One region of the Curtobacterium sp. 22159 genome, then DNA from elsewhere that is predicted to be linked to it. Evidence: predicted binding sites of a transcription regulator. Region 1 holds the regulator's gene; the other holds the start of a gene.
What was found. Region 1 encodes HspR, which represses chaperone genes until heat shock. Its sites were predicted from a motif close to AAGTTGAGTCNNNNNGACTCAACTT; they were not measured.
Positions count from the first base shown of each region.

Region 2: ACTJKO_RS11925 (Hsp20/alpha crystallin family protein) is a predicted target of HspR. The motif match lies at 2,003-2,027, and genes of this name have one in related genera.

Region 1 is NZ_JBQEPN010000001.1:413,662-429,432, reverse strand. It holds gene dnaK (molecular chaperone DnaK) at 1-1,248, shown strand, start outside; gene ACTJKO_RS02145 (nucleotide exchange factor GrpE) at 1,251-1,898, shown strand; gene ACTJKO_RS02140 (DnaJ C-terminal domain-containing protein) at 1,923-2,921, shown strand; gene ACTJKO_RS02135 (heat shock protein transcriptional repressor HspR) at 3,100-3,510, shown strand; gene ACTJKO_RS02130 (class I SAM-dependent methyltransferase) at 3,546-4,688, shown strand; gene ACTJKO_RS02125 (glycosyl hydrolase family 28-related protein) at 4,693-6,414, opposite strand; gene ACTJKO_RS02120 (DUF3060 domain-containing protein) at 6,530-6,943, shown strand; gene ACTJKO_RS02115 (O-antigen ligase family protein) at 7,024-8,316, shown strand; gene ACTJKO_RS02110 (oligosaccharide flippase family protein) at 8,316-9,605, shown strand; gene ACTJKO_RS02105 (polysaccharide biosynthesis tyrosine autokinase) at 9,663-11,102, shown strand; gene ACTJKO_RS02100 (ankyrin repeat domain-containing protein) at 11,145-12,011, shown strand; partial or broken gene ACTJKO_RS02095 (acyltransferase family protein) at 12,031-12,957, shown strand; gene ACTJKO_RS02090 (glycoside hydrolase family 1 protein) at 13,095-14,282, opposite strand; gene ACTJKO_RS02085 (alpha/beta fold hydrolase) at 14,305-15,165, opposite strand; gene ACTJKO_RS02080 (ABC transporter ATP-binding protein) at 15,162-15,771, opposite strand, start outside.
Region 2 is NZ_JBQEPN010000009.1:105,811-121,581, forward strand. It holds gene ACTJKO_RS11910 (SDR family oxidoreductase) at 1-213, shown strand, start outside; gene ACTJKO_RS11915 (manganese catalase family protein) at 245-1,126, shown strand; gene ACTJKO_RS11920 (hypothetical protein) at 1,208-1,528, opposite strand; gene ACTJKO_RS11925 (Hsp20/alpha crystallin family protein) at 1,539-1,979, opposite strand; gene ACTJKO_RS11930 (NYN domain-containing protein) at 2,199-2,936, shown strand; gene ACTJKO_RS11935 (MFS transporter) at 2,990-4,198, opposite strand; gene ACTJKO_RS11940 (ArsR/SmtB family transcription factor) at 4,254-4,568, shown strand; gene ACTJKO_RS11945 (hypothetical protein) at 4,734-4,916, shown strand; gene ACTJKO_RS11950 (MarR family winged helix-turn-helix transcriptional regulator) at 4,967-5,524, shown strand; gene ACTJKO_RS11955 (TetR/AcrR family transcriptional regulator) at 5,593-6,204, shown strand; gene ACTJKO_RS11960 (NAD(P)-dependent oxidoreductase) at 6,240-7,160, shown strand; gene ACTJKO_RS11965 (Gfo/Idh/MocA family protein) at 7,256-8,359, opposite strand; gene ACTJKO_RS11970 (sugar phosphate isomerase/epimerase family protein) at 8,356-9,156, opposite strand; gene ACTJKO_RS11975 (MFS transporter) at 9,323-10,531, shown strand; gene ACTJKO_RS11980 (carboxylesterase family protein) at 10,599-11,933, shown strand; gene ACTJKO_RS11985 (TetR/AcrR family transcriptional regulator) at 12,009-12,599, shown strand; gene ACTJKO_RS11990 (NUDIX hydrolase) at 12,712-13,152, shown strand; gene ACTJKO_RS11995 (VOC family protein) at 13,190-13,558, opposite strand; gene ACTJKO_RS12000 (nucleoside/nucleotide kinase family protein) at 13,628-14,275, shown strand; gene ACTJKO_RS12005 (SDR family oxidoreductase) at 14,312-15,145, shown strand; gene ACTJKO_RS12010 (MFS transporter) at 15,245-15,771, opposite strand, start outside.

The DNA.
Region 1 (15,771 bases):
GACGACTGGGACCAGCGGATCGTCGACTACCTCGTCAAGAAGTTCAAGGACGAGCACGGCGTCGACCTCTCCACGGACAAGATCGCGAAGCAGCGCCTCAAGGAGGCCGCTGAGCAGGCGAAGAAGGAGCTCTCGTCGCAGATGTCGGCGAGCATCCAGCTCCCCTACCTGACGCTCACGGCCGACGGCCCGCTCAACCTCGACGAGACGATCTCGCGCGCACAGTTCGAGCAGATGACCTCCGACCTGCTCGACCGCACGAAGAAGCCCTTCAACGACGTCATCAAGGAAGCGGGTGTGTCGGTCAACGACATCTCGCACGTGGTACTCGTCGGTGGTTCGACCCGCATGCCCGCCGTGGCCGAGGTCGTCAAGAGCCTGACCGGTGGCAAGCAGCCGAACCAGGGCGTCAACCCGGACGAGGTCGTGGCCGTCGGTGCCGCTCTGCAGGCCGGTGTCCTGAAGGGCGAGCGCAAGGACGTCCTCCTCATCGACGTCACGCCGCTGTCGCTCGGCATCGAGACCAAGGGCGGCCTGATGACGAAGCTCATCGACCGCAACACCGCGATCCCGACCAAGCGGAGCGAGACCTTCACGACCGCTGACGACAACCAGCCGTCGGTCGCGATCCAGGTCTTCCAGGGCGAGCGCGAGTTCACCCGCGACAACAAGCCGCTCGGCACCTTCGAGCTGACCGGCATCGCCCCGGCTCCCCGTGGCGTGCCCCAGGTCGAGGTCACCTTCGACATCGACGCGAACGGCATCGTGCACGTGTCCGCGAAGGACAAGGGCACCGGCAAGGAGCAGTCGATGGTCATCTCCGGCGGCTCGTCGCTGCCGAAGGAGGACATCGAGCGCATGGTCCGCGAAGCCGAGGAGCACGCGGCCGAGGACAAGGCCCGCCGCGAGGCGAACGAGCGTCGCAACCAGGCCGAGCAGCTCGTCTACTCGATCGAGAAGCTCATCAAGGAGAACGACGACAAGCTCCCCGCGGACGTCAAGTCCGAGGTCCAGGGCGACGTCGACTCGCTGAAGTCCGCGCTCGCGGGTGAGGACGAGGACGCCGTCAAGGCCGCCTTCGACAAGCTCAACGAGTCGCAGGGCAAGCTCGGTCAGGCGATCTACTCGCAGCAGGACGCGGGCGCCGCGGCCGGTGGCGAGCAGGCCGCTGGTGAGCAGCCGGCGGACGACGAGGACATCGTCGACGCCGAGGTCGTGGACGACGAGGACGACAAGGACAAGAAGTAACGATGACGGATCCCAAGGACAACGTGCCGAACGAGGACGAGCCCCAGGTCGAGGGCGACGCCACCAACGCACAGCAGCCCGAGGACCTCATCGAGGCGGAGGGGCCGGACGTCGAGGTACCGACCGACGGCCCCGCCGCCGGCGGCCCCGAGTCAGACCTCTCCCCGGAGGACCAGGCACTGCTCGACGACGCGGCACGCGGGATGGCCGAGGACAAGCTGTCCCAGGCCGACCGCGACCTCGTCGCCGAGATGCGCGCGGACATGCTACGTGCGCAGGCCGAGCTGGTGAACTTCCGGAAGCGCGTCGAGCGTGACCGCGAGGCCAACCGCGAGGTCGCCATCGCCGAGGTCGTCCGTGCCCTCCTGCCCGCACTCGACGACCTCACCCGGGCGGAAGCCCACGGTGACCTCGCCGAGGGCCCCATGCAGGTGATCGCGCAGAAGATCCGCGGCGGGTTCGACCGGTTCAAGCTCGTGCAGATCGGCGAGAAGGGCGAGTCCTTCGACCCGAACATCCACGAAGCGATCGTGCAGCTCCCCACTCCGGGCGCCACCGGCCAGACCGTGGCGGACGTCGTCGAGCCGGGCTACAAGCTCGGTGAGCGTGTCCTCCGTGCGGCCAAGGTCGCCGTGGCGGTCCCGGCCTGATCCGCGACAGGAGGTAGGTGATCCATGGCCAGTCAGGACTGGTTCGACAAGGACTTCTACAAGGTCCTCGGGGTCTCCAAGGACGCCTCCGACGCCGAGCTGAAGAAGACGTACCGGAAGCTCGCGCGGCAGTACCACCCGGACTCCAACCCGGGTGACGCCGCCGCCGAGAACCGCTTCAAGGAGATCAGCGAGGCGTACTCCGTGCTCTCCGACAAGGAGCAGCGTCAGGAGTACGACCAGGTCCGCGCCATGGGCTCGGGCGCCCGCTTCACCGCGGGTGGCCCGGGCCAGGGCGGCGGCTTCGAGGACGTCTTCGGCGGCATGTTCGGCCAGGGCGGCGGGCAGCGTGTCCGCTTCGGTCAGGGCGGCGGCGGCGCGGGCGGCTTCGAGGACATCCTCGGCGGCATGTTCGGCGGTGGTGGTGGCTTCGGTCAGTCCAGCGGCGGGTACCGCGGCTTCGGCGGACCGACGAAGGGCCGCGACGTCACCGCGACGACGACGCTCGACTTCACGACCGCGATCGCCGGCGACACCGTCAAGCTCTCGCAGGGCAACGGCCGGCCGGTGAACGTCCGCATCCCAGCGGGCGTGGCCGACGGCCAGAAGATCCGGCTGCGTGGGCGGGGCGAACCCTCGCCCGACGGCGGCGAGGCCGGTGACCTCGTGGTCACCGTCACCGTCCGCAAGCACCCGGTGTTCGAGCGCGACGGGCAGAACCTCCGTGTGGACGTCCCCGTGACGTTCGTGGAGGCGGCGCTCGGCGCCACCATCCAGGTCCCCACCCTCGGTGGCGATCCGGTCAAGCTGAAGGTCGCGCCCGGTACGCCGTCGGGTCGCGTCCTCCGCGTCAAGGGGCGCGGCGTCACGACCAAGAACGGGACAGGCGACCTGCTCGCCACCGTGCAGGTCGCGGTGCCGTCGCACCTGTCGGACAAGCAGCGCGAGGCCGTCGAGGCGCTCGCGGCCACCCTGCCCGACGAAGACCCCCGCGAGGACCTCCTCGCCAAGGCACGCAGCTAGCGCTGCTTGCTGAAGAACCAGCCTGGGCCCACGCCGCCGGTACCCGCCCGTCGCGAAGCGGCGGGCGGGCCGTGCCGGTGGGGAGAGGCGCGGCGCGGCTTCCTGACGGACGCCCGCCGCGCCTCCAGTCTGGTTCCCGGACCACGCGAACGACGGAAAGGAACACGCCATGACCGACATGGACGAGAACTCGCCCGTCTTCGCCATCGCGATGGCGGCGGAGCTCGCCGAGATGCACCCGCAGACGCTGCGGCAGTACGACCGGCTCGGCCTGGTCGTGCCTGGGCGTACACGCGGCGGCTCGCGCCGCTACTCGATGCGCGACGTCGCGCAGCTGCGCGAGATCGCGCGGCTCGGCTCCGAGGGTGTCTCCCTCGAGGGCATCCGTCGGGTGCTCGAGCTCGAGAACGAGAACCGGGCGCTGCGCGCTCGGGTGAGCGAGCTCGAGACGGCGCTGGCCGACCAACTCATCAACCGGCCGGGCGCGCGCGTGTTCGCGGCGACGGCGTCGGGTGCCGCGATCTCGCTGAAGGCCGGGTCCAGGCCGCAGCGGAACACGCAGATCGTGCTGTACCGCGGGCCGCGCTGAGGCTCCCGACCGCGGACGCTCGGTACGCTGGCGCGATGCCACCGGACTTCGCCGACTTCTTCCGCCGTCGCGACGACGATGCGCCGGACCTCATCGCGATCGACGGCACCGACCGTTTCATCCTCGACGAGGCACCTCACGTGCACGGCGACGCGCTCCGGCAGCCCGGCGAGGTCGCGGTGGTCGACGACCGCCACGGCGTCCTGACGCTCGGTGCGATCACCGTGCACGGTGCCTCCGACGTGCGGGTCGTGCAGGACTCCCTGGTCGGTGTCCGTGCGCTCGAGGCCAACGCGGGCACGTTCGGCCGCCGAGGGTTCCACCACCCCGAGTCGCTGGAGCAGGCGTTCCGTGACGTCCGACTGGTGCTGCTGCGGCTGTCGAAGTCGAACGACCGCCTCGACGAGGTCGCCCGGGCAGTGGCGCGGTGGGCTGCGCCGGACGTCGTCCTGCTCTGCGGTGGCGTCTCGAAGCACATGAACCTGTCGCAGAACGACGTCCTCCGCCGGTACTTCGGTGAGGTCACGGCCTCACGGGGACGGGGGAAGTCGCGGTTGCTCATCGCGCAGGACCCGTTGCGCGCCTCTGCCACCCGGGCGGACACGATGAACCCGTGGCCGCGGTCCGTGCACGTCGACGAGCTCGGCATGACCCTCGTCGCGCACGGCGGCGTGTTCGCCGGCACCTCGCTCGACCAGGGCACGCGGGTGCTGCTCGGCGTCATGGACGACGCGGTCCCGACCGCGCGCACCGCGGTGGACCTCGGCTGCGGCAACGGTGTGATCGCCACGGCGATCGCGCTTCGTCGACCGTCGCTCAAGGTGATCGCGACCGACGTCTCAGCCATCGCGGTCGCCTCCACCCGCGCGACCGCGGCGGCCAACGGAGTCGCCGACCGCGTCACCGTCGTCCGCACGGACGCGGGCGACGAGCTCGCCGAGGGGTCCGCGCAGCTCGTGCTCTGCAACCCACCGTTCCACGCGGACACCACGGTGACCACCGACGCGGCCGAGGCGATGTTCCGGAACGCCGCCACGATCCTCCAGTCCGGCGGTGAACTCTGGTGTGTCTGGAACTCCCACCTGCGGTACCGGGGCGCACTGGAGCGGAGCGTCGGCACGACGCGTGAGGTCGTCCGGACGCCCCGCTTCACGGTGACGGCGTCGCGCGTTCCCTGACTCCTCAGCGGCGGTCGATGACGACGTACTCGACGATGTGGGTGTCCGGACCGGGCGCACACGGTTCGGCGCTGCAAATGACGAAACCGGTGCAACCGGCGGCCGTCTGCTCCAGCTCGACGTAGAGCGCGAGCAGCGCCGTGCCGGGTTTCCGGGGCATGAGGAACACCGCGGGCGCGTTCGGCTTCGGCTCGGAGAACGTGACCCGCACCAGTCGTTTCGAGGCCTTCGTCGAGAGACGCCACCAGACCTCGCCGAGCAGATCCGTGCCGGGGCCGCGCTTCGAGAGCTCGGCCCAGCCGCCTGACCCGATCGTCGCGTCGGGTGGGGTGACGGTCGGTGCCGTCGTCCCGGCGACGCCACCGGGAACCCGCACGGAAGTGCCGAGCTCCAGAGTGCGTTCGACGATCACGTCACGGGCGACATCGAGGTCTCGCGTGACGGAGAAGTCGCCGGCTGCTGTGGTCGCCCAGTACCGCAGCGCTACGTCGTCCGTCCTGTTGTCGACCACGCGTTCGACGCCGTTCTGGGTGCGGAACGAACAGCCGAGCACGACGGCGTCGAACGCGAACGACTCGTCGATCACGACACCGGGCGCGACGCAGTACGCGAACCGGACGCCGGTCGCGTTGAAGCCGCGACCAGAACCCGTCACGAGGATCGCAGCGGTCCGTACGGCAGAACCGCTGTGCTGGTGGAACTGCCCGCCGACGATCATGACACCGCCCTGTTGGTCGCGGACGTCGCCGCCCGGACCCGAGGCGACCGTGGCACCGGCGGGAGCGCGCTGGGCATAGCGCAGCATCGGCGCCGGAGCACCGACCAACTGCGGCGCCAGGAACGTGAGCGCACGCACGTTGCCGATGTCGACGAGCGGACCGCGGTTCAGCTCGGCGCCCGGGGTGTCGAGGGTCGACTCCACGTGGATGCCGACGAAGGTCAGGTTCGACGCCCAGTCCTGCGTGAGGTCGTCGCCCGCCCCGATCGCGAGGGCGGTGTTCCCCGAGCGCTCGATCGTGAGACTGTCGAACACGGCGAAGTTCGTGGCTCCGTCCATAGGCGAGCCGATGCGCATCGCCGGAAGGGTGTCCGTGCCGCAGAGATCCACGAACACGGTGTCCCACCGCGCGTTGTTGAGCGAGAGCACATCGATCCCCACCCCGCGGAACCGGATGACCCGGACATCGCGGAGCTGCGCCTCGAATCCCCCCTCGACCGCGATGCCCGTGCGGGCGGCCCAACTGCTGCGGTCCATCGTCGCGCCCGGAGTACGGAAGTTCCGGCCGTCGACGACGAGCCCGTCGAGGACCGCACCGCCCGGGGTCGCCGGGCCGACGAGCGTGACGAGCGGCGCCGTCGAGGCTGTGCCCACGGTCGGGACGATCGAGACTCCGCCGTACGCGCCGGCTCGAGGGTAGCGGGAGAGGCCCCCGCCCACCCCGATGAGCCGGACCTGCGCGGGAACGCGCAGTTCGTCGACAGCGTAGATGCCCGGCGGGAACAGGACGGCGCGGGGCACGGCCTCCGCGTTCGCCCAATCCATCGCTCGGCGAAGCGCATCCGTGTCGTCGTGTCCGTCACCGGCGGCACCGAAGTCGGAGACCGATCGGATCACGTCCGGCTCGGTGGCGCTCGCAGCTGACGCGGATCCGGCCGCGACGAACGCACCCAGCACTCCGGATGCCCCGCCAGCGATCCAGGACCGGCGCGTGGTCTCTCTCGACATGCGGCAAGCATGACACCGTGGCGAGACTGGCGCGCATCATTTGTATTTCACATTGTCATTTCATGTGTTATCTTGGAGGGGCCGGAGTGACCGGCCCCGACCGACAGGAGTCCTCATGAAGAAGCTCATCGCTGCCTCGATCACCGCTGCCGCCGCCGTCGCCCTGCTCGCGGGTTGCTCGAACTCCACCCCCGAGGACGCGACGACCGCGACCGCGACGCCCGAGCGCACGAAGTCCGCCGCCGCAGCGAGCAACACCTGCGAGGACGGCGTCCTGACCGTGACCGATTCGAAGGCCGCGAAGCAGGCGCTCAAGCAGGGCTGCGACACCGTCTACCTGCTCACGAGCGGCGTCGACCTGCAGCTCGGCGCCGTCAAGTCGCTCGGTATCGAGGGCAGCGACAACACCGTCGAGGTGGAGTCGCTCGACTCGATCTCCATCCTCGGCACGAAGAACACCGTGCAGCACGGTGGCGCGGCGCCGAAGGCGGACAACGTGCAGGACGGCAACACCATCACCGCCAAGTGAGCCCGAGCGGGGCCGGATCACCCGAACCCGGCCCCGCTTCCCCGTAGCACCCTCGGAACTCCTGGTCAGGAAGGCGTCCCATGCTCGGCATCGCGATCCTCATCGCTGCCCTCGGTCTCGCGCTCGTCTCGCTGCGGAACCTGCTCGTCCCGCTGGTGGGAGCGATCATCAGCTTCGTCGCGATCCCCGAGGTGAGCGTCTGGTCGATGCCGCTCCCGGTCGTGGGCGGCGTGAACGTCGGCGTGCTCGTGATCATCCTGACAGCGGCGACGCAAGTCGTGTTCCGGCTCACACGGTACGTCGCGGACGTCCTCGCGGCGCCGGTGATCTGGATCGCGCTCTCGGTCTGGATCGTCGGGGGCACCATCACCAACTTCCTCGCTGGGATCCCAGCCCCCGGCGCATGGCTCGAACTCGTCCTCGCACCGCCGCTCGCGTACCTCCTGCTCCAACGTCTCGTCGCCGAGTCCCCAGCAGCACCGCGGTCCCTCGCGCGCATCATCGTGGCCGTCGCCGCTGCAGAGGCGCTCCTCGCCCTCACGATCTGGGCGGGAGCGTTCCCCCAGCCGTTCGCCGACGCACACGCGACATTCAGCTACTGGTGGGACCCGGAGTTCACCAGGGCGCTCGGCACCCTCGACCATCCGCTCGCCCTCGCCGGGTTCATGCTCGTGGCCACACCGCTCCTGCTGACAGTCCGTCGCAACGCCCTCGTGATCGCGCTCGGCGCCCTGTTCCTCGCCACCATCGCCGCGGCCGAGTCCCGGGGCGCGCTCCTGCTCGCCGCTGTGGCGTTCGTCGTGGTCCTGGTACGGCGGCGGGTCTCCTTCGTCACCACGCTCGCCCTCGTCGGCACGGCTGCCGCCGCGGTCGTCGCGGTGCTGTCCGCCGCTCCCGAGCTGGTGAGCGGGCTGACCGAGAAGCTCTCGGATGACAACGGATCGGCCAATGCCCGAGTCCTCGGGCTGGCGGCCGGGCTGCCGAGCACGCTCGAGAACCCGGTCGTGGGCGGCGGCCAGGGAACGGCGTTCGCGACCTCGCAGGAGATCGGGCTCGGCACGAGCTTCGAGAACCCGACGGTCATGACCGCCCTCGATTGGGGGCTGGCCGGCACGGTGGCGTTCACCCTCGCGCAGCTGCTCGCGATCCGACGGGGCTTCCGTCGCGGCGGCGTCGGCGGGAGCGCGTCGGCCGGGCTCGTGCTCGCGCTGTACCTGCAGACCTACAGCTCGTACGCACTGCCGTCCGGCACGTCGATGCTGTTCTGGCTCGTGCTGGGACTCGCCCTGACGCCACGGACCGGACCGGCGTCGGACGGACACACCACGACGTGCCCCCGACCCCTCCGCACCTTGACGACGGGAGCACTCTGATGCACCGCAGTGTCCGCGACACCTTGACGAACTTCGCCGGCAACGCCTTCGCACCGCTCGCCGCGCTGGCCACCGCGCCGATCCTGGCGTCCGGACTGGGCGTCGTCGGACGGGGTGAGGTCGCCGGAGCCACCGCGCCGCTGCTCCTCGCCGTGAGCCTGGCGTCGCTGGGGTTGCCTTCCGCCGTCAACCACTGGGTCGCCCGGCACGCCGCCCACACCCGGCGTGTCGTCGGCCTCGCCCTCGCCGTGAGCGCCGCGGTCGGCGTTGCACTGACCGTGGCGATCACCTCGGTGAGTCGTGCCGTCGCGGACGGCGACGGCGTCGTGGCCGGGCTGATCGGCCTGGCGTCGGTCGCACTCGTGCCCAACCTGGCTGCCGCACTCCTGCAGGCGGTTGCCGCAGGTCGGCACGCCTGGCGTCTCGTCGCAGCAGAGCGTTTCGTCACGAACGGCCTGCGATTGGCAGCCCTCCTCGCCGCGGCACTGACCGGCACTCTCTCCGGAGAGTTCGCCGTGCTGGTCATCGCGCTGTCGCCGATCGTCGGGGCGACCCTCTACCTGCCGCTCCTCCGCCGGAGCGTGGATGCGCCTCCGGCGGAGCGTGCAAGCGCCCGCGCCGTCCTGTCGTACGGAGGCCGCGTCTGGTTCGGGGCGCTCGCGGGGATCGTCCTGACCCGCCTCGACCAGGTCCTCCTGCTACCGCTCGCCGGTGCGACCGCGCTCGGCCTCTACGCCGTCGCCGTCAGCCTCAGCGACATCCCCCTCGTGGTCGCGAACGCCGTGCGCGAGGTGACCTTCTCACGGCAGAGCACGACCACCGATCACGCCGCCCTCGCGCGGACCTCCCGTCTGACCGGGCTCGCCGTCCTGGTGGCGTGCGCCGCGGTCGCCGGAGTGCTGCCGTGGTTCATCCCGACGCTGTTCGGCCCGGAGTTCGCCCCGGCGACGACGGTCACCCTCGTCCTCCTGCTCGGCTGCGCGGTGAGCGTACCCGGGTCCCTCGCCGGCGTCGCGCTGGCGGCTGCCGGCCGCCCAGGGCTCCGAAGCACCTCGATCGCCCTCGCCGCGGTGTGCAACCTCGCCCTGCTGCTGGTGCTCACCGGACCACTCGGGGTGCACGGCGCGGCGCTGGCGACGCTCGGCGGCACCGTGGTGTCGAACGGGTTGAACCTCGTGTTCGCACGCCGCACCGTGGGCATCCGTCTCTCGACGTTCGTCGGGCTGCGCAAGTCCGACCTCGCACCGATCCGAGCGCTCCTCCCACACCTGCGGAGCGCGAACCCGTGACGCAATCGCTGTCGTGTGTTATGTTATATATGACAACTCGAACCTGAAGGGCACATGATGGACTTCCACGAATTCGTCCGCGTCATGCGCACGCGCTGGCTCAGCATCGCGTCGGTGCTCGGATTCGGCATCGCCGCGGCGGTCGCGGTGACCCTGCTCACCCCGGTGACGTACTCGGCGAAGACGTCGCTGTACATCTCCGTGCAGGGCTCCACCGGTACGGCGAGCGAGGTCGGTCAGGGCAACAGCGCGGCGCAGCAGAAGACGCGGTCGTACGCCAACGTCGTCCGGAGCGCTCGGGTACTCGACCCCGTCATCGACGAGTTCGACCTCGATGTCACGCCGGCGTCGCTCGCACGGCGGATCACGGCGGGTACGCAGCAGAACACGGTGCTGCTCACGGTCGCGGTGACCGACACCGACCCCGCGATGGCGGCGAAGCTCGCGAACGCGATCGGTGCGAGCTTCACGAAGGTCGTCTCCGAGAGCCTCGAGAAGCCGGTGAGCGGCGGCGACAGCCTCGTCCGGATCGAGACGACCGACCCCGCCACGGTGCCCGGCGCACCGAGCGGCCCCAGGAAGAGCGTGAACCTCGCCCTCGGACTCGCGGGCGGCGCGATCGGAGGCGTCGCCCTCGCCCTGCTCCGCAACGCCGTCGACACCCGGATCCGCCGCACGAGCGACATCGAGACGATCACCACCGCCCCGGTCCTCGGCGAGATCGCGTTCGACACGAAGGCCGCGTCCGAGCCGCTGATCGTGCACTCCGACCCGCGCAGTACCCGCTCCGAGGCGTTCCGCGGCCTCCGCACGAACCTGCTGTTCGTCGACCCGGACGCCCACCACGGGAAGACCCTCGTCGTGACCTCCGCGATGCCGAGCGAGGGCAAGACGACCACCACCGCGAACCTCGCGCTGACCCTCGCCGAGAACGGCGCTCGGGTGGCGCTGGTGGACGCAGACCTCCGTCGCCCGCGCATCGCCGACGTCATGGGGATCGAGGGCGCGGTGGGGCTCAGTGACCTGCTCATCGCCCGCGCCGAGATCGAGGACGTCGTGCAACCCTGGGGCACGGGGGCGCTCTCGGTCATCCCGGCAGGCGCGACGCCGCCGAACCCGAGCGAGTTGCTCGGCTCCCAGGCGATGCGGGCACTGATCGAAGAGCTGGAGACCCGGTTCGACCACGTCCTCATCGACTCGCCGCCGCTGCTGCCCGTCACCGACGCGGCCATCCTCAGCAAGCTCACCGCTGGAGCGATCGTCGTGACCGCCGCCGGCAAGTCCCGTCGCCCGCAGCTCACCCGCGCGCTCGAGGTCCTGGACGGACTCGACGCCCGGATCCTCGGGATCGTCGCCACCATGGTGCAGCGGAAGAACGCCGGCTCGTACGGGTACGGCTACGGCTACGGGTACGGCGAGACCGCGGCACCCGTGGCGCCCAACGACGATTCCGGTGCGAAGCCCGGGCGCCGCGCCAAGGCAGCAACCGCTCGCTGACGTCCGCCCAGCTCGCCTCCATCGCACCGATATCCTCGGACGGTGCGATGGAGTCGAGTGGGTTGGCCTGCGGTCGGGTACGTCTCACTCGAGGACATCGACGGCTACCCCGAGTACCTCGCACGGCTGCTCTCCGACGCGCCTCCCACCGTGGCGGCGCTCGCGTCCGTACGGTGGAGCGATGCCAGGGTCGCCGAGTGGTACACCGAGGACTCCGGTCGCCACGATGCGGCGGGTGTCGACGGGACGACGACGCAGACCGTGCACGCGGTCGTCATCGTCCGCAACGACGAGGTGCTCGACACGGCGGACGGCCTCTGGCGCCGCTGGAACCACGCGCGCGTCACGCTCCGCTTCGACCGCGCCGTGACCGAACCGGCCGATGTCGGAGAGCTGGACCTGCTCGCCGGTGACGTGCAGGTCTCCCGCGGCGAGATCGCCCACATGGACGCCGACGTCTGGGAACTGCGCCTGCTGTTCTCGCCGACCGGCGAACTCGCCGTGCACTTCCGCGACGTGTCGGTGCAGGTGCACACCGTCGCCGAGGAAGAGTGGGCGCGCCTGGAACACCGAGATCCCCACGGGTGGGCTGGCCCGGTACCGGATGGCTGGGTCGAGTGGGCCACGCCCGCCGTCCGCGCCGCGGCCCACGGCGACGTCGGAGGGCTCTCGCTCGCGCTCGACGGCATCGGAGTCGATCCCACGGACATCGACGAGCTCGATCCCCGCTGGGGGTTCGCGCCCGTGCACGCAGCGGCGTGGTTCGACCGGCGCGCGGTCACCGAGGCGCTGCTGGAGCGCGGAGCGTCCGTCGACCTCCAGGACGTCGAGGGCCGGACCGCGCTCGACCTGGCCCGGGAGCGCGGATCGGATCGGGTCGCGGAAATACTCCTGGCGCTCCAGGTGTAGTACTTGATATTCTGGTGAGGTGCAGCAGCGATCACCGGAACTCGACGGCCTCCGCGGTCTCGCCGTGGTCCTCGTCGTCGTCTCACACGTGTCGAACAGCTTGTCCCTGTTCGGAGGGATGGTCGGGGTCACGATGTTCTTCGTGCTCTCGGGCTTCCTCATCACGCGCAACCTGTTGCGGGAGCACGAGCGGAGCGGGCGGATCGACCTGTGGCGCTTCGCGGGCCGACGCCTCGCCCGACTCGCGCCGGCACTCGTGGTCGTCGTGCTCGTCGGGGTGACGCTCGCGGTGACGACTGCCGACCCCTGGGCGACGACGCTGCCGGCGGTGACCGTGTGGTTCGTGGCACCGATCGCCAACGTCGCTTCCGTCAGCGGCATCGACCTCGGTCCGTTCGAACACTTCTGGTCGCTCGCGGTCGAGGAGCAGTTCTACCTGGCGTGGCCAGTCCTCCTGCTGGTCGCGCTCCCTCGCCTGCGCGCGACGACCGCGCTGCGGTTCGTCATCGGCGTGACGGCGCTGGCGTTGGCGTGGCGGGCGTTCGCGAACGTCGCCGGGGCTCCCGCCTGGGCCACGCATGGTCTCGACACGAGCGCGTACGCACTGCTGCTCGGCGCTTCGGTCGCGTTCGTCCGGCGCCGGACGGTCGCGCAGTTGCCCTCGTGGACCGGTCTCGCCGCGGTCGTGGTCTGCGTGGGGCTGGCGGTCGGGCCGTCACTGTCCGCGATCGTGACCGCCGAACGCCTCGGCGTGTGGGTCGAACCGGTCACGGCGATGCTGACGGTGGTGGTCCTGCTCGCGGCCCCGGCGCGCCTCGGTGTCCTGCGGCTGGGGCTCCTGCGGTGGTTCGGCACGATCTCGTACGGGCTCTACCTGTGGCACTTCGTCCTGTTGACGGTCGCGCCGGGTGGCAGCGCGTCATCCGGCGTCCAACGGATCGCCGTTGCCGCCGTGAGCGTCGGCATCGCGGCGACGTCGTGGTACGCCCTCGAGCGGCCGGTGCTCCGCAGTGCGGCGCGGCGGACTGCGCTGCGCGCGTCGCCCGCTGGCACCGCGCCTCCAGTTCGTCAGTCGGCCGCGCCTCAGACGGTGAGCGCGTTCGCCGCAGCGACCCGCCCGTACCAGCGCGCCGAGTCCTTCGGCGTCCGGGCGAACGTCACCGGGTCCCACGACACGAGCCCGAACGTCGGACGGAACCCGGACGCCCACTCGTAGTTGTCGAGCAGGGACCAGTGCTGGTAGCCGAGGACCTCGATGCCGTCCTCGATGCAGGCGTGGATGCCCTCGAGGGCGCCCTGCGTGTAGGCGACCCGGCGGGAGTCGTCGGCGGTGGCGATGCCGTTCTCGGTGATCATGAGCGGCACGTGTCCGGAGAGCTCCCACGCGCTGCGGAGCCCGTCAGCGGAGGCGCCGGGGTAGAACTCCCACCCGGTCAGCGTGGTCTCGACGTCGTCGGCAACCGGCAGTGGGCCGTTCGGTCCGATGAAGGTGCGGGTGTACGCCTGGACGCCGAGGAAGTCGTCACCGGCGGCCTGCTCGAGGTACCAGTCGTCGCGCGGGTAGCCGTACTCGCGGAGCATCTCCTCGGAGCCGGGCTCGCCGTTCGGCTTGAACGCCTGTGTCGCGATGGTCCAGCCGGACTGCAGGCCGGACACCTGGGACAGGACCTCACGGGAGCGCTTGTGCGACGCGAGCAGGGCGTCCGCGACGCCGAGGTCCGGGTTCGGCAGGCCGTACGCGACCAGGTTCGACGCGTCCTCGCCGCCCGCGAGCATCGCCGCGATGTTCGGTTCGTTGATCGTGCAGACGTAGCGCACACCGTCCTGCACCACGGGGAGCGCGGCCTCGGTGTAGCGGGCGAACAGGTCGGCGGCGTCGGGGGCACGCCAGAAGCCGTCGCGCTCGAACCAGCGCGGCACGGTGAAGTGCATGAGGGTCACGATCGGCTCGACGCCGAACTCGTGGCAGGCCTCGACCATGCGCCGGTAGTGGTCGATCTCCGCGCGGCTGACGAACCCGCGCTCGGGCTCGATGCGCGCCCACTCGATGCTGAACCGGTAGGAGTTCAGGCCGAGGTCGGCGGCGATGCGGATGTCCTCGCGGTAGCGGTGGTAGCTGTCCGCGGCGTCGCCGGAGGGTTCGACGATGGTGGTGTCGGGCTCGTGCTCGTGCACCCACCAGTTCGAGTTGACGTTGTTGCCCTCGATCTGGTGCGCGGCGGTGGCGGCACCCCAGAGGAAGCCCTTCGGGAAGTCGAGCGTGGTGATGATGGGTCCTTTCAGTGCGCCGGCGTCAGTGCGCCGACAGGAAGTCGTCGAACAGCGCGAGGGTCGCGGCAGGGTTCTCGACGTGGGGTCCGTGGTAGCTCGTGGGGATCACCTCGTACCGGGCTCCCGTGTCGACGGCCATCTGCCGCTGCCACGGGATCGGCCACGCGCCGTCCCACTCGCCGTGCGCGACGAGGACGGGGAGGCCGGTGGCGCGGAGTTCGGCGGAGGAGTCGGTGTGGTCCTCGAGGATGTGTCCGCCGGCGACGACGCTGAGCGGGCTCGTGGCGTCGAAACGGTCGCGGACCATGCGGACGTCGTCGGGCAGTTCGTCGTCGGGACGGCCCGCCCAGAGTGGGTTCGTCGCATCGAAGAGCTGCCGGAGGTTCCCGCCCGTGTCGTGCAGGATCGTCAGCTCGGCGACCTTGCGGTAGGGCCAGCCGTACGGGCCGGAGCAGAACTGCACGACGTCGCGGAAGGACGACGGGGACGCGATTGCCGCCGCGCGGGCGATCACCCCGCCGAGCGAGTGCCCGATGAGGTGGACGGGCGCCCCGTCGTCGAGCAGGGCGGCGACCCGGACGACGTCGGCCGCTTCCTCGTCGAGGGTGTAGTCGGACGGGTCGCCGGGGGCTGCGGAGTCCGCCTGGCCGCGGCGGCTGATCGCCACTGCGGTCCATCCGGCGTCGCGGAGCAGGGGCATGAAGGTGCGCCAGTCCTCCTTCGAGCCGGTGTACCCGGGGACGATGAGGACGGTGCCCTTCGACTCCCCCGCGGGGACGACGCGGTAGGCGGTGAGTCGTCCGACGGGGAGGTCGATGCCGACGACGTCGACGCCCTCGGGCGTCGGGAGGTGACCGAAGGGAGCAACGGGCGGGAACGTCATGCGAGCAGTGTCCGCCGCGGGTTCGGCACCGCGTCCAGCAGCGCGACCGTGTAGTCGTCCTGCGGGTGCTGCAGCACCTCGGCCGTGTGGCCCCGTTCGACCACGGCGCCGTCGTGCAGCACCATGATGTCGTCCGTGATGAGGCGGGCGCTCAGCAGGTCGTGCGTGATGTACAGGAGCGAGACGCCCCACTGCTCGCGCAGGTCCTCGAGCAGGGCGAGCACGCCGGCGCGGAGCGTCACGTCGAGCATCGAGACGGGCTCGTCGGCGATGATCACCTGCGGGTCGGACGCCAGTGCACGGGCGATGACGACACGCTGCCGCTGCCCGCCGGACAGCTGGTGCGGGAGCTTCTGCGCGAACTGCTCGACGGGTGTCAGGCCCACGGTCTCCAGGAGTTCGAGCACCCGGCGCCGCGCGTCCTTCCCGCGCAGCCCGGTGTAGTTCACCACCGGGCGGGTGAGGATGTACTCCACGGTGTGCAGCGGGTTGAGCGCCGCGTACGGGTCCTGGAACACCATCTGCACCTCGGAGCGCAGGTCCTTCAGCCCGCGCCGGCCGAGGCGAGCGACGTCGGTGTCACCGAACCGGACGGAGCCGGAGGTC
Region 2 (15,771 bases), on a different contig from region 1:
GTGAACAGCGTCGCGCCCGGGCCGATCTGGACACCCCTCATCCCGTCCACCATGCCGCCGGAGGAGGTCGAGCAGTTCGGCAAGCAGTCGCCGCTCGGACGCCCCGGGCAGCCGGCGGAACTCGCTCCCGTCTACGTCCTGCTCGCCAGCGACGACGGCAGCTACGTCTCCGGGGCGCGCGTCGCCGTGACCGGCGGCACCCCGATCCTCTGACCGAACGACCGAACCGAAACAGGAGAACGATTTGTACTTCCACAAGCAAGAGCTCCAGTTCAAGTCCACGCCCGACAAGCCCGACGCCGTCTACGCGCGGAAGCTGCAGGAGGTGCTCGGCGGTCAGTACGGTGAGATCTCCGTCGCCTTGCAGTACCAGTTCCAGGCGTGGAACATGCACATGCCCGGCAAGTACCGCGACCTCGTCTTCGGCATCGGCGCCGAGGAGATGGGGCACGTCGAGATGCTCGCGACGATGATCGCGCAGCTGCTCGAGAAGTCGCCGCTCGGCATCACCGAGGACGCGGTGCAGGACGACCCCACGGTCGCGGCCATCGTCGGCGGAACGGACGTGCAGCACGCCATCGTCGCCGGCGCCGGAGCGCGACCCGTCGACAGCAACGGGAACCCCTGGCAGGGCTCGTACATCACCGCCAGCGGCAACCTGCTCGCCGACTTCACGGCGAACGAGAACGCCGAGATGCAGGGACGTGTCCAGGCTGCGCGGCTCTACCACATGACGGACGACCACGGCGTGCGGGACCTGCTCGGCTTCCTCATCGCCCGTGACACCATGCACCAGAACATGTGGGCGTCGGCGGCTGCCGAACTCCGCGAGGCGGGGATCGAGGACTTCCCGGTGCCGAACAAGTTCCCGGAGTCGAAGCAGGCGAACGAGGTCGCGTACCAGTACCTCAACTTCTCCGACGGCGCGGAGGCCGGCAACGGCCCCTGGGCGAGCGGCCCCTCGTTCGACGGCAAGGGCGAGTACTCGTACCACGACGGCCCCACCACCTCGGTGCCGATGCCGCCGCCCACCCACCCGGACTCGCGCTTCTACGGCACCACCGAGCTGCCGAACATCGTCGAGAAGACCGCGGGCGTGGTGCAGGACAAGCTCAACAAGGAGTGACCGCACGACGACGGCGGGCGGTCGGACCTCGGTCCGGCCGCCCGCCGTCGTGTGTGTCTCCGGTGTGGGTACCGCTGGGCGTCAGCGCCCGGACCCGACGAGTTCGCGATCGTCGTCCGACGGGTCACGGTCCGGCTCCTGGTGGTCCACGTGGAACAACCCGGAGTACGCCCGCACCGCGCTCCACCCTGCGACCACCGCGATGGTGCCGACGACGCTCGACACCCACGGCAGGGCGAGCGAGTGCTCCCACGCGCCGGGCACGGTGACCCACGCGAGGAACGTCCCCGTCAACCCGCCGGTGAGCCCGAGGAGCATCGCGATCTGCCGGTCGAGGCTCGTCAGGGTGAGCGCGACCGTCACGGCGATGACCGCTGCGAGGGCGTTGAGGATCTCGAACAACGGCGAGCTCCTAGTCCCCGCCGTTGCCCGCGCCGACCGCCAGCTGCTCCTGGCCGCCGTTCACCGAGACCGCGATCTTCCGCGGCTTCGCGGACTCCTTGACCGGGATGGTGATGCTGAGCACGCCGTTGTCGTAGCCGGCCGTGATGCGCTCGGCGTCGAGCCCGTCGCCGAGCGTGAGCTGCCGGACGAACGTGCCGGGCTGCCGCTCACGCGTGATCCACTGCGAGCCCTCGGGGGCGCCGAGGGTGCGCTCCGCCCGGATGGTCAGGACCGAGCCGTCCACGTCGATGTCGACCGAGCCCGGGTCGATGCCCGGCAGGTCGACGTCGAGGACGTAGTGGTCGCCGGTGCGGTACAGGTCCATCGGCATCGAACGGGGTCCGGCGGAGCCGAGCAGGGAGCCGGCGAGACGGTCCAGCTCGCGGAACGGGTCGAAGTTCATCGTCATCGGAATCAACTCCTTCGTGTCTGTCATTGAGTCCCCTCGACTCAACTGTCTTCGTTTTAGCACTCGACCCTCAGGAGTGCCAAAAGATCGCTCGGAATCCGCTCGGAACCGGGCTCGGGCGACGGCGGTCAGTCCTCCCCAGTGGGTGGGGACGGAGTCGGTTCTGACAGCGACGCATCAAAGGGACGGCCCGCGCTCTGGCGCCGCTACGGTCTGGCCATGCGGGTCGGGGTCTACATCGACGGGTTCAATCTCTACTACGGAGCACGCAGCATCTGCGGGCGGTCCACTCCAGGCTGGCGATGGTTGGACCTCCGCGCACTGTCCGAGCGCGTACTCGCCGGGCCGGGTGCCTGCTGGGTCGACGACCCCGAAGTCGAACGCGTGGTGTACTGCACGGCGCGGGTGAACGGTGCGGACAACGTGGGCGGACAGCGAGACCAGGACACCTACCTCCGCGCACTGCACCGGCACGGGGCCGTCGACGAGGCCGCCATGGGCCAGTACGTGTCTCGCGTCGCGACCGCACCCTTGGCGACACCGGACCGGCGGGGACGCCCGCAACTCGCGCGCGCGAGCTGGCCGCTCCAGGTCCGTGACGACGAGGGCGTCGACGTGCCCGGGGCGACCTTCATGGCTTCGGTGGCACGTCGCGAGGAGAAGGGGTCAGACGTGAACGTCGCTTCGCACCTGCTCATCGACGTCCTGACGGGACGTGTTGACGCAGCGATCGTCATGAGCAACGACAGCGACCTCGAGTTCCCGATCCGGTTCGCTCGGGGGCACGTGCCGCTCGGACTCGTGAATCCGACGCCGGGGTACCCGGCGGGGAAGCTGAGCGGCGATCCCGGCGACGGGGTCGGAGGTCACTGGTGGTACCGGCTCAACGCGACGGACCTCCGTGCAGCGCAGCTACCAGAGCAGATCGACCACATCCGGAGACCCCGCGGCTGGTAGCGTGTACTCATACCGCTCGGCCCCTCTGGGGCCGAGTTTTCTTCTTCCGGCGATCAGTTCGACCGCCGTATGCGAGGGGTCGCAGCGGTGCGGACGCCGACGAGGACCGCGAGTACGGACCCGACCGTCAGGACCGCGCCGGCGACCGGGACGACCACCGGGCCACCCGACGGACCGGACGACAAGGCGGCGGAACCGATCAGCGGCGCGAGGGCGATCCCGACGTACATGGCCGTGGAGTACCAGGACAACGAGATCCCGGCTGCCTCGGGGCGGAGCTCCACGAGGAGGTGCTGCAGCGGCACGACCGCCGCGAACGCCACGACGCCGACGGCGAAGTACGTCAGGGCGGCACCGATCGGGGTGCCGTCCGTGGCGGAGAGCACGGCGAGCACGACCGCCTGCGCCGTCAGCGTCCCCACGAGCACGCGCGTGGTCCCGAGCCGGTCCACCAGGCGGCCGGCGACGAGGTTCCCCACGACGCCGCCCGCTCCGTAGACGAGGAGCAGGACGGCGAGCATGCCCGTGTCGGAGCCGACCGCCCGCGACGTGACCGCAGCGCTGAACAGGTACACGAGGTTGAACGCGGTCGTCAGGAGCACCGATCCGACGAGGGCCGCGCCGACGCCGGGACGCCGGAGGACGCCGAGCCGCTCGGTCATCCCGACCGCGGTACCGCTCGGGACGTTGCGCACGAGCACGAGGATCGCCGCGGCCACCGCGAAGGCGCCCACCGCCAGGACGGCCAGCGGGAGCCGCCATCCGCCGACGCCGGCGAGGGCCGTGCCTGCCGGTGAACCGACGGCCGTGGCGAACGTGAACCCGAGCGCGACCGTGCCGATCGCGCGGCCGCGTCGCTCCGCCGGCACCATGGTCGGCGCCGCGGCGGTGGCCGTCGGGACGAGTGCGGCGCCGCCGACGGCTGCCAGCGCTCGACCGACGTCGAACACGCCGACGCCGGACGCGGCGGCCGCGACGCCGGTGCCGACCCCGATCAGCACGAGGCCGGCCGCCATCAGGTGTGCGCGGTCGACGCGGGCGAGCAGGATCGAGACCGCGGGGGACCCGAGGGCGACGATGACGGCGTAGAGGGTGATGGACAGGCTGACCTGGGACTGGGGCGCCCCGAGCGAGCGGGCGATGTCGGGCAGGACGCCGGCGATGACGAAGGCGTTGGTGCCCACGACGAAGAGTCCGGCCGCGAGCACGCTCAGCCGGACGGTGGCCGAGCCGGAGTCGTACGATGGTTCGACGGATGTCATACGGTCAGCGTACGTCCTCCGTTCGATGATTGTCGAACTGTTTTTCGGAGGACGTGTGCCCGACTACCCCGTGCCGTCGATGGACGAGGTGCAGCTCGTCGACGTGATGCGCGCGCTCGCCGACCCGACGCGGCTCCGCATCGTGCAGATCCTCGCCGACGGGAAGCCTCGACCGAAGGCCGTCGAGCTGTGGGACGTAGACGTCACGAAGGCGACGATGTCGCACCACTTCCGGATCCTCCGCGAGGCCGGACTGACCCGGACGATCGTCGATGGCCGTTCGCACGCCATCCAGCTCCGGCGCGACGAACTCGACGCCCGGTTCCCAGGGCTGGTCGCGGCGGTCACCGGTGGAGGCGCCGGTCACTGAGCCGCCGGCGCCGGGGTGAATTACACGGAAGTAGTTCACGTGCTCGAACTGTTCGATGCGCGAACCGTACAGAACACGAATAGTTCGTTGCGCTGATCGTTCAGTTCGTGAAAGTCTTCTGATCGTCCGCAGGGGACAGCAAGGAAGCAGGAAGGCGGTATCGAAATGCACAGCACGTACACCGGGATGCCGCGACAAGCACGCCTCGGCGGGACGCACACCCGCGTCGGCCTGACCGACCCCGCCGTGATCGACGCGTACGTCGAGCGCCGCATCCAGGACCCGTCGCTGCTGTCGAGCCGCGCCGAGCCGTCCTACGCGGACTTCTTCACCGCACCCGCAGCGTAGGGTCCGGCCCACCCGACCCCGACCTCCAGGCAGAGAGAACACCTGACCAGATGCCGCTGACCGTCGTCCGCCGTGAGCACATGCACCTCTACGCCCGGGAGCCCCGGTCGCGTGCCGCGAAGAGCGCCGTCGACGCGCTCCTCCGGCTGCAGCACGCCGAGGAACAGCAGCTCGAGCAGGCCCGGTCCGAGAGCGGCCTCACCAAGAACGAGTTCCTCGCCGTCCGGTACATGCTCCAGGCGCACCGTGACGGACGTCCGATGGGGCCGAAGGACCTCGCCGTGATGCTCAACGTGTCCAACGCGTCCGTGACGAAGATCGTCGACGGACTCGTGGACAAGGGCGACTTCGTCCGCGCCCCGCACCCGACCGACCGCCGGGCCCAGGTGCTCGAGCCCACGGTGCAGGCAGCGGAGAAGATCGACGCGTCGTACGCCCGCTTCCACGAGGCCGTGGTCGAGGTGATGGACCACCTCTCCACCGAGGAGAACGACGTCCTCGCACGTTGTCTGTCGCAGATCACCGAGGCGCTCGCGGACGGTGCGCCCGTGCCGGTCGACGAGTACACGGTCGATCCGGACGGGATCGCGGAGCCGTACGACTCCTGATCCGACGGCCGGGTGGCGGGGTCGAGCCGCGCCTCCCGGAAAAAACCTTCCAGCGGTAAGTTGGGGGGATGACGCAGCCTGCCGACGACGAAGCGGCCGCACCGCGACGCGGTGGGTACCGGAAGGGTGCCGAGCGTCGGGCGCAGATCCTGGACGAGATGATCCGGATGGTCGCCGACCAGGGGGTGGACGCGTCCTCGCTCCGATCGGTCGCGGAGGCGCTCGGCATCACCCACGCCGCGCTCAGGCACTACTTCCCGAGTCGTGACGAACTGCTGCTCGCCGTCTACCGCGAGCACGAGGTGCGGGAACAGAGCGCTCCGGACCGCATGAAGTCGGCCATCGGGGACATGCGGGAGAGCGCCTCCCGGAACCGGGCGGTCCCAGGGCTCGTGCAGCTCTACACGACGCTCGCGGCCGACGCGGTGCAGGAGGGGCACCCGGCCACGCGGGAGTTCATGCGCGAGCGGTTCACCCGACTCCGAGCGGACCTCGCGACGCTGATCGAGGCGGACCAGGCCGCCGGACGGATCCGGGCGGACCTCGACCCCGCCGACCTCGCGAGCCTCAGCATCGCCGCGTCCGACGGCTTGCAGGTGCAGTGGCTGCTCGACCCGGACGCCGTCGACGGCGAGCGGGTGCTCCGCCTGCTCGAGCAGATCGTCCCTCCCGGCCGCTGACCCCGCCACCGTCAGCGGTCTGCCACACTCCAGGCATGAGCACGGAGCCAGCACCGGACGGCATGGTCCGTCCGCGGATCGGGATCGTCGGTGTCGGCCGCATGGGCTCCGCGGTCCTGCGCCGACTCCTCGGTACCGGGTGGACGGTCGCGGCGCACGACCTGGACCCCGGGCGCGACTCGGAGGTCACCCGGGCGGGAGGCCGGTGGTGTGGCGACCTCGTCGAGCTGGTGCGGTGGGCCGACGTCGTGCTCACCGTCCTGCCCGACGGCGACGTCGTGCGCGACGCACTGACGGGGGAGGTGCTCGCCGCTGCCGGGCCCGGAACGGTCTGGGTCGACCTGACCTCGGGAGCCCCCGACACGACACGGGCCCTCGCGGAGCGTGCCGCCGCGCAGGGGGTGCTGCTGCTCTCGGCGCCGATCGGGGGATCGCCCGACGACGCCCTGCACGGCCGGCTGCAGTTCTTCGCCGGTGGCCCGCCGGAGGCGCTCGTCGCTGCGCGTCCCGTGCTCGAGACGCTCGCCCGCCCGGGTGGGATCCGTGTCGTCGGCGAGGACGCGCCCGCGACGCAGACGGTGAAGCTGCTCGTGAACGCGCTCTGGTTCGCCTCCGCCGTCGCCACCGGCGAAGCGCTCCTCGTCGCACAGGCTGCGGGGATCGAACCCGGGCGGATGCAGGAACTCCTGTCCGGGACGGCCGGGGCGAGTGCTTTCTCCGACGACCACTTCGGCCGGTACCTCGGCGGCGACGACCTCGAGACCTTCGGCATCGACGGTGTCGTCACGGAGCTCCGGAACCTCCGGGCTGCTGCGGGTGACCTCCGCACGCCGGTGCTCGACACGTCCCTCCGACAGCACGAGGACGCCCTCGCGCACTTCGGGCCGGCGCTCGGTGAACTGCTCGGTGTCCGGCTCCTCGAAGAGCAGAACGAGCGGTCGCTCCGCGGCTGCTGACCCGGGCCGTCGTGGCGGAGGTGAGCCGCGCCTCCTGGCTCGTGCACGTGGAAGGGCCGGCCCCGACGGGACCGGCCCTCCCACGAAGTGAGGGACTACGCCGTGAGCACCGCGGCCGACGGATCGAAGTCCTCCGGCAGCGGCGGGATCGCGTCCACCGTCGACGTGATGTCCACCGCGGACCCCGACTCCGCCGCGTCGCGGATCCCCAGGAGCACGTCGAGGACGTGCAGCGCGACCGCACCCGAGGCGCGTTCCGGCCGGTCCTCGGCGATGGCCCGGGCGAGCTCGACGACGCCCGTGCCCCGGCCCCAGGTGGAGCCGACCGCCTCGAGCGTCTCGGGCTCCTCCTGGCCGTACCGCCAGAGCCGGGAGGCGCCCTCGAACGTGTTCGGGTCCGGCAGCGAGATCGTGCCGAGCGTGCCGTTGATCTCGACGAAGCCCATGCGCGGCAGGGCGTGCTGGAACGAGAACGTCGACTGCGCCGACTGGCCGCCGGCGAACTCGATCAGGGCCGCGTGGTGCGTGGGCACCTCGACCGGGAACGTCTCGCCGGCCCGGGGGCCGGAGGCGATGGTGCGGCGGTCGAGGGACTTCGACGACACGGCCTGCACGCGCGAGGCGGTGCCGAAGGCGTGCACGAGCGTCGTCACGTAGTACGGGCCCATGTCGAACAGGGGGCCGGCGCCGGTGGCGAACAGGAAGTCCGGGTTCGGGTGCCACGCCTCGGGTCCGGGGACGTGGAACAGCGTCGTGGCGGTGAGCGGCTCGCCGATGTCACCGCGGGCGATGGCGCGGAGCGCGGTCTGGATGCCCGCACCGAGCACGGTGTCCGGCGCGGTCGCGACGCGGAGCCCCTTGGCCTTCGCGGACGCCAGGACCGCGGCTGCCGAATCGTGGTCGGTCGCGATCGGCTTCTCGCTCCAGACGTGCTTCCCGGCGTCGATGATCTGCTGGTCGACCTCGGCGTGCGCGGCGGGGATCGTCAGGTTGATCACGATCGAGACGTCGTCACGGGCGAGGAGCTCCTCGACCGTGCCCGATGCGCCGACGCCGTACTCCGCCGCCTGGGCAGCGGCGCGGTCGAGCAGCACGTCGGCGACGAAGCGGACCTCGACATCGGCGAACTTCGTCAGGTTCTCGAGGTACTGCGTGGAGATGTTGCCGGCACCGATGATGCCGATCCCGACACGGGTCACTTGTCGTTGTCCCGGAGCCACGCGAGCGACTCGGCGATGCCCTCGAAGACGTCACCCTTGTACGCGTCGAACTCGACGACGCGGATGGCCTGCGGTGCGGCGGCGAGGATCGCGGGGACGTCCACGTCGCCCTGGCCGGCCGGGGTCTGGTTCTCGAACGCACGCTGGAGCGCCTCGGGCACGATGAGCGCGCTCTCGGACGAGGGCAGCGCGGTGCGGATGTCACCGTCGACCTTGCCGTCCTTGACGTGGATCGCGACGACGCGGTCGCCGAGGCTGCGCAGCACGGCGGGGGCATCGGCGCCGCCGACGGTCGCCCAGAAGGTGTCGACCTCGAGGACGGTCTCCGGCGAGAGCTGCGAGACGAAGAGCTCGTAGACGGTCTTCCCGTCGACCTTGTTCGTGAACTCCCACTGGTGGTTGTGGTAGCCGAACCGCAGGCCACGAGCGGCGGCCTCGGCGGTGAGGACGTTCACCCGCTCGGCGATCTTCGCCACGTCGTCGGCGGTCTGCCAGCGGTCCGTCGGGATGAACGGGTCGATGACGGTGGTGATGCCGAGGCGCTCCGCGGCGTCCCAGATCGGGGCGGTGTCCTCGGCGTCGATCACGGCGACGTGCCCGGACGGTGCGGCCAGGCCGGTGTCGGCGAAGGCCTTCTCGAGGTCTGCGGCGCGCTCGACGAACGCGTACGGCTCGACGTTCTCGTAGCCGATCTCGCGCACCCGGGCGATGGCCTTGTCGAGGTCTTCGGCGATGGCGTCGCGCAGCGAGTAGAGCTGCACAGAGGTGGTGGGCATTGCAGAGGCTCCTTCGGTCCTGTCTGGGTGTCGCGGCCCGTCGAGGAGGGAGGCTCCGCGGCGAGGTCGAGAACGACGCTACCCCAGAAACCACCCGGTGTGTAGTTTTGTGCGGTTCGTGACGGCCCACTTGTGGTGGCGGCGGTCGAAACGGTTCGATGGCGGCATGCAACGCACGCGGGTCGACGGGGACCGCACCGAACTCGCCGGGTGGCGGAACGCGATCATCGTGGCCTTCGCGATCGGCGGCGTGAGCCTGGCCGCATGGGGACCGCGTCTGCCCGAACTCCGCGCCGCGCTGGGCGTCGACGTCGGCACGATCGGGCTCATGCTCGGAGGCGTCACGGTCGGCTCGATCGGTGGCCTGCTCAGCGCGGCACCACTGCTGCGCCGGCTCGGCGGCCGACGTGCGCTCACCGCCGTGGTGGTGCTGGTGCCGGCGGCGATCGCCGTCGTCGGTCTGGCGGCAGCGCTCCACTCCGCCCCGCTCGCGGCGGTCGGGTTCGTCGTCGCCGGTGCGGGCATCGGCGCGCTCGACGTCATGGCGAACATCGAGGGCACGGCCATCGAGGCGCTCGCCGGACGCACGCTGCTCCCGTTGATGCACGCGGCCTGGTCGGGAGGCGCGGCCCTCGGCGCCGGGATCGCCGCCCTCTGCGCGTGGCTGGGCATCTCCCCGTCCGCCCAGCTGCTCGGCGAGGCCGTCGTCATCCTCGTCGTGGGCGTGGTCGCCCTGCGCGGCATCCCCGACGGCACCCGTGCCGAGGAACACGACGACACCCTGTCCACGGGACGACGTCTCCGGCAGTGGGCGAGGGGGTGGGCGGACGCCCGACTCCTGCTCATCGGGCTCGTGATGCTCGGCGTCGAACTCGGCGAGGGGTCCGCGAACAACTGGCTCGCCCTCGCCACCACCGACGGGCACGGGCAGACCGCGGCCGTCGGCGCCCTCTTCTTCACGGTGTTCGCGGTCTCCGAGGCCGCGACGCGGGTCTTCGCCGGACCCGTCGTCGACCGGCTCGGCCGGGTCAGCACCATCCGGTGGACCACGGCGCTGGGCATCGTCGGAGCGGTCCTGTTCATCGTCGGCGGCACGTGGTGGCTCACCCTCGTCGGCGTCGTGCTGTGGGCGGTCGGCGTCTCGATGGGGTTCCCGCTCGGCATGTCCGCGGCCGCCCAGAGCGGGCCGAACCCTGCCGCCCGGGTGAGCGTCGTCGCCTCGATCGGGTACTTCGCGAACTTCGCTGGCCCGCCGGTCGTCGGTGCGATCGCCGAGCGGGTCGGTGCGCTCGGTGCGCTGTGGCTCGTGGCCGTGTTGTTCGTCGCGGCGTTCGCCGCGTCGGGTTCGCTCCGACCGGTGGTGCGACGCGACTGACGACGGACAGGAGGCGCGGTGCCGGTCGCGGGGCGCGCCTCCCGGTCGGTCTGGATAGCGTGGACGGATGCTCCACGCCGACCAGCCGACCTGGGACCCACCTGCCGGACGCATCGCCGGCACCGCCGACGGGTCCGTCGCCCGTGCACTCGGGATCCCCTACGCCCAGGCGGAGCGGTTCGCGCCTCCCGAGCCGATGCCGACGTTCGACGAGGCGTACCCGGCGACCGCCCCCTCGCCCGTCGCTCCCCAGCCGGAGGCGACGTTCGTGGACCAACTGCTGCACCCGGTCGAGGGGCTCGTCGTCGACGAGCACTGCCAGCACCTGTCGATCACCGTGCCCGCGGACGTCGAGGCCGGCGAGCAGTTGCCCGTCATGGTGTGGATCCACGGCGGCTCGTACGTCATCGGTGGCGGCGACCTGCCGATCTACGACGCACGCGACCTCGTCACCGAGCAGCGCGTGGTGTTCGTCTCGGTGACCTTCCGGCTCGGCCTCCTCGGGTTCCTCGGCGACGGCGAGCGCGTCCCGGCGAACCTCGGGCTGCTCGACCTCGTCGAGGCGCTGCGCTGGGTCCGGACGAACATCGCCGCGTTCGGCGGCGACCCCGACCTCGTCACGGTGTTCGGACAGTCCGCCGGAGGTGACGCGGCGGCCCACCTCATGATCAGCGAGGGTGCAGCCGGGCTCTTCCGACGTGCGATCATCCAGAGCGCACCGCTCGGGCTCTCCCGCGGCCGGGCGAGGATGAACCGGGCGATGCTCCGGGCGATCGGCGTGGTGCACCCGGACACGCCGCTCGACGAGGTCCTCGAGCGGCAGGCGCTCGGGACGCGTGCCGCGGCACCGTTCGGCCTGCCCGGTGGGATGCCGTTCGGCACGCAGTACGGGTACGCGCCCCTGCCCGCCGAACGGGACACCGACCGTGCGTGGAGCGCTGTCGCACCGGACGTCGACGTCCTGATCGGGTCCGCCTCCGACGAGGCGGGCATGTACGTCCCGCTCGTCCCCGGCCTGCGCTCCGTCGCCCGGCTGCGTGCGGTCCGGCCGTTCCTGCGCTGGCTGCTCGTCCGGCCGCTGTCCGACGTGATCTACGGTCGCGACGTCCGGCGGTTCACCGAACGCCACCGGGCAGCGGGTGGGCGGGCGACCTCCTACCGACTGCACCGCGGCGTCACGACCGAGCCGACCGGAGCGGTGCACATGAGCGACCTGCCGCTGCTGCTCGGCGGTCACGACGCGTGGGCGGGTACCCGCTTCGTCCGGGAGCAGGACTGGCCCGAGGTCGAGCGGCGCGGGCGAGCGTTCCGGGCGATCTGGGCGGAGTTCGCACGCACCGGCAGGGTGACCGCCGCAGACGACGAGACACTGACGTTCGACCGGGATCCAGCCGCCGCTTGACGACCGTCGCGTGATGACCGTCGCCCCCAGAACTGGCGGTCGCGGGCCCTGCCGGCGCCGCGGAGAATCGAGCGCATGCCCGAGTCCGACGCCGACCTGCGCGCCCGTATCGTCACGAGCGCCATCGAGGCGTACCGCGCCGCCGACTTCCACTCGGTCGGACCCGCCGAGGTCGCCGCGCACGCCGGGGTCCCCGAGCTCGAGGTCCGACGGGTCTACCCGATGTGGGAGCTGCTCGTCGTCGCCGTGACCGACCGGTGGAACAACGGCAACCGCCGTGCGCTCTGGGGCATCGCCGAACGCTCCGGAGCGGTGGCGTACCTCCGGGCCCGACTCGAGGCAGGCCGTGACGAGCCCGCACTCGTGCGCCTCCGGGTCGCCCTGCTCAGCGCCGCGTCGAGCCCGGACCACCCCGCTGCCGGATGGTTCCGCGGCCAGTACACGCATTCGTTCCAGGACCTCACCCTCGCCCTCGCGCGGGACGTCGTCGCCGGGCGCGAACCCCGCGGCACCTCGCCCCGGCACGCCGCCGAGCAGCTCGTCGCGTTGTACGAGGGGCTGCAGCTCCAGTCGCTCCTGCGGGAGGACAGCGAACCGCTCGCCGGCTTCGACCGCGCGGTCGCCCGGATGCGCGCCGGGTGGGCGGCGGCAGCCGTCAGCGCCTGAGCGGCGGGGGCCGTCGGCGCCTGAGCGGCGGGGGCCGTCGGCGCCCGAGCGGCGTCCGGGAGGCGCGGCGCGGCTCTGCCACGGCACAGCGCGCACCTGGCATGGTCGGCTGATGGAGTACACGGACTACGACACCCGGCTCGCCGCCTACGGCGTGATCACGGACGGTGACCACGTGCTCCTCGCCAAGCTGCGCTTCCCCGAGGCCGGGACGTGGACGCTGCCGGGCGGCGGCGTCGAGTTCGACGAGACCGTGGAGCAGGCCGTCGTGCGGGAGATCCGGGAGGAGACGGGGTTCGAGGCCGCCGTCGGTGACCTGCTCGGCATCCGGCACCACATCGTCCCCGCCGAGCGGCGCATCCACGCCAACGGCCGGGCGATGAAGGCCGTGCAGGTCGTGTTCCGGGCGTCGATCACCGGCGGCGCGCTCCGCTCCGAGGAGGACGGGTCCACCGACGAGGCCGCGTGGGTGCCGGTCGCGGAGCTGCCGCACCACCGCCACGGGCTCATCGTCCCGATCGCCCTCGGCTGGGCGGGAGCGCTCTCCCGCTGACGGGATCAGCCCGGGACGAGCCGCACGAACGGCGCGGTCAGTCCTCGATGACGCTCAGGACGTTGCCGGACGGGTCGGTGAACCACGCGATGAGCGGACCGCCCTTCCGGTTCACGCCCTTCTCGTCGGTCATGCCCTCGTAGGGCAGGAACGACACGCCCTTGCCGGTGAGCTCCTCCACCGCGGCGTCGACGTCCGGCACCGGGAAGTTCAACACCGTGAACGATGCCGCCTCGTGCGCGGGCCCCTTCGGGTACACCAGCACACGGTGTCCACCGCCGAGGTGCAGGAAGAGCATGCCGTGGTCCTCGCTGACCTCGACCCCGAGGACGTCCTCGTAGAACGCCCTCGCCTCGGGCACGTCCCGCACCGAGAACCCGCTGAACGCCTTCGTCGCATCGACCATGCGGCAAGTGAACCACCCCCGCCGACGGTCGGTGCACTCTGCCAGGATGAACGCGTGCTCCCGCCCGAGATGTCCGTCGACGAAGCGGTCCAGCGTGCGATCGAGCTCGCCCGCGACGACCGCCGCACGGTGCTCGGCATCGCCGGGGCGCCGGGTGCGGGCAAGTCCACGCTCGCTCGGCGGGTGGTGACGGCGGTCGACGCAGCCCTGGGCCCCGGGACGGCCGTGCAGGTCCCGATGGACGGCTTCCACCTCGCCAACGCCGCACTCGACGCCCTCGGCCGGCACGACCGCAAGGGCGCGATCGACACGTTCGACGGCGACGGGTACGTGGCACTCGTGCGTCGCCTCGCCGACTCGGGCACCGACGGTCTCCCGCCCGACGGTCCGATCGTGTGGGCGCCGGACTTCGACCGGCGCGTCGACGAGCCCGTCGCCGGGAGCATCGCCGTCCCGCCGGCCACGAGGCTCGTGGTGAGCGAGGGCAACTACCTGCTCGACGACAGCGAGCCCTGGAACGTGCTGCCCGAACTGTTCGCCGAGACGTGGTTCTGCACGGTCGACGACGCGGTCCGGATCGATCGCCTCGTGGGTCGGCACATGCGGCACGGCCGCGACCACGAGGCGGCCCGCAGCTGGGCGGTCGAGGTCGACGGCGTGAACGCGGCGAGGGTCGCTGCCACGGTGAGCCGCGCCTCCAGGACCGTGCGGACCTGACCACCGACCGACGAGACGACCACGACAGGAGCGACCATGACCATCGCACTCACCGGCGCGACCGGACACATCGGGGGCGCGGTCGCGCGGGCGCTCGCCGACGGCGGCGTGCCGTTCCGCATGATCGTCCGGGACGCGGCCCGCGCGCCGCAACTCCCGGGCACACAGGTCGCCGTCGCGTCGTACGGTGACGCCGAGGCGAGCCGGGCGGCCCTCGAGGGCGTCGACCTCCTGCTCATGGTCTCGGGCGCGGAGGCCGTCGACCGCCTCGCCCAGCACCGTTCGTTCGTCGGCGCCGCAGCGACCGCCGGGGTCCGCCACGTGGTCTACACCTCGTTCGTGGGCGCTGCAGCCGACGCGACCTTCACGCTGGGGCGCGACCACTGGGCGACGGAGCAGGCGATCCGGGCGACCTCGATGGCGCACACGTTCCTCCGCGACTCCTTCTACCTGGACTTCGTCGAGGACCTCGTCGGCGAGGACGGGGTGATCCGCGGGCCGGCCGGCGACGGCGCGATGGCCGCCGTTGCCCGGGCGGACGTGGCGCGCGTCGCGACCGAGGTCCTCCGGAACCCCACGGCGCACCTGGACCGGACGTACGAGTTGACGGGTCCTGCGGCGATCACGCTGCGGGAAGCGGCGGCGACCGTGTCCGAGGTCCGCGGTCGTGAGGTCACGTACCACCCGGAGACCGTCGAGGAGGCGTACGCCTCGCGTGCGCGGTGGGACCCCGAACCGTGGCAGGCGGACGCCTGGGTGAGCACCTACACCGCCATCGCCGAGGGGGCGTTGGCACGCGTGACGGGGGACGTCGAGCGGGTCACCGGGCGTCGGCCGCTCTCCTTGCGCGAGGTGCTGGTCGACGGCTGACGCGGCGGCCGCTCGTCGGGCGAGTCGGCGACGCGCGTGCCGCGCCGCGTGTGCGCCGACGCCTGCGCCGCGCCGACGCCCGCGTGCGCCGCGCCGCCGTCAGGAGACGCGCCGCGCCGCGATCGTCCCGGCGATCCCGAGGGTGAGCACCGCGACGAGCACGACGAGCAACGGGGCCGTCCAGCCCCCGGTCGCCCCGTGCAGCGAACCGGCCACCAGCGGGCCCGCGGACCCGATGAGGTACCCACCGCCCTGCACGAACGCCGACATCCGACGGGCGTCGGCGTCGCTCGAGACGATCCGCACGATGACGATGAAGACCACCGTGATGCCGCCGCCCTGGGCCGCACCGCCGAGCACCGACCAGAGCAGCCACGCCTGGGGCGCGAACAGCAGCCCGAGCGGCATCGCGAGCCACAGGAACGCGACGAGGGCGATGATCGCCCGCGGACGCCACTTCGACGCGAGTACCGGGACCCCGAGCGCACCGACGACCGCGAGGATCTGGAACACCGACGAGCTCGCACCCGACGACGCCTTCGAGAAGCCGATGTCGTCGTGCAGCAGCGTGGGGATCCACGCCGTCAGCGCGTAGTACGAGAACGCCTGCCCACCGAACGCGAGCG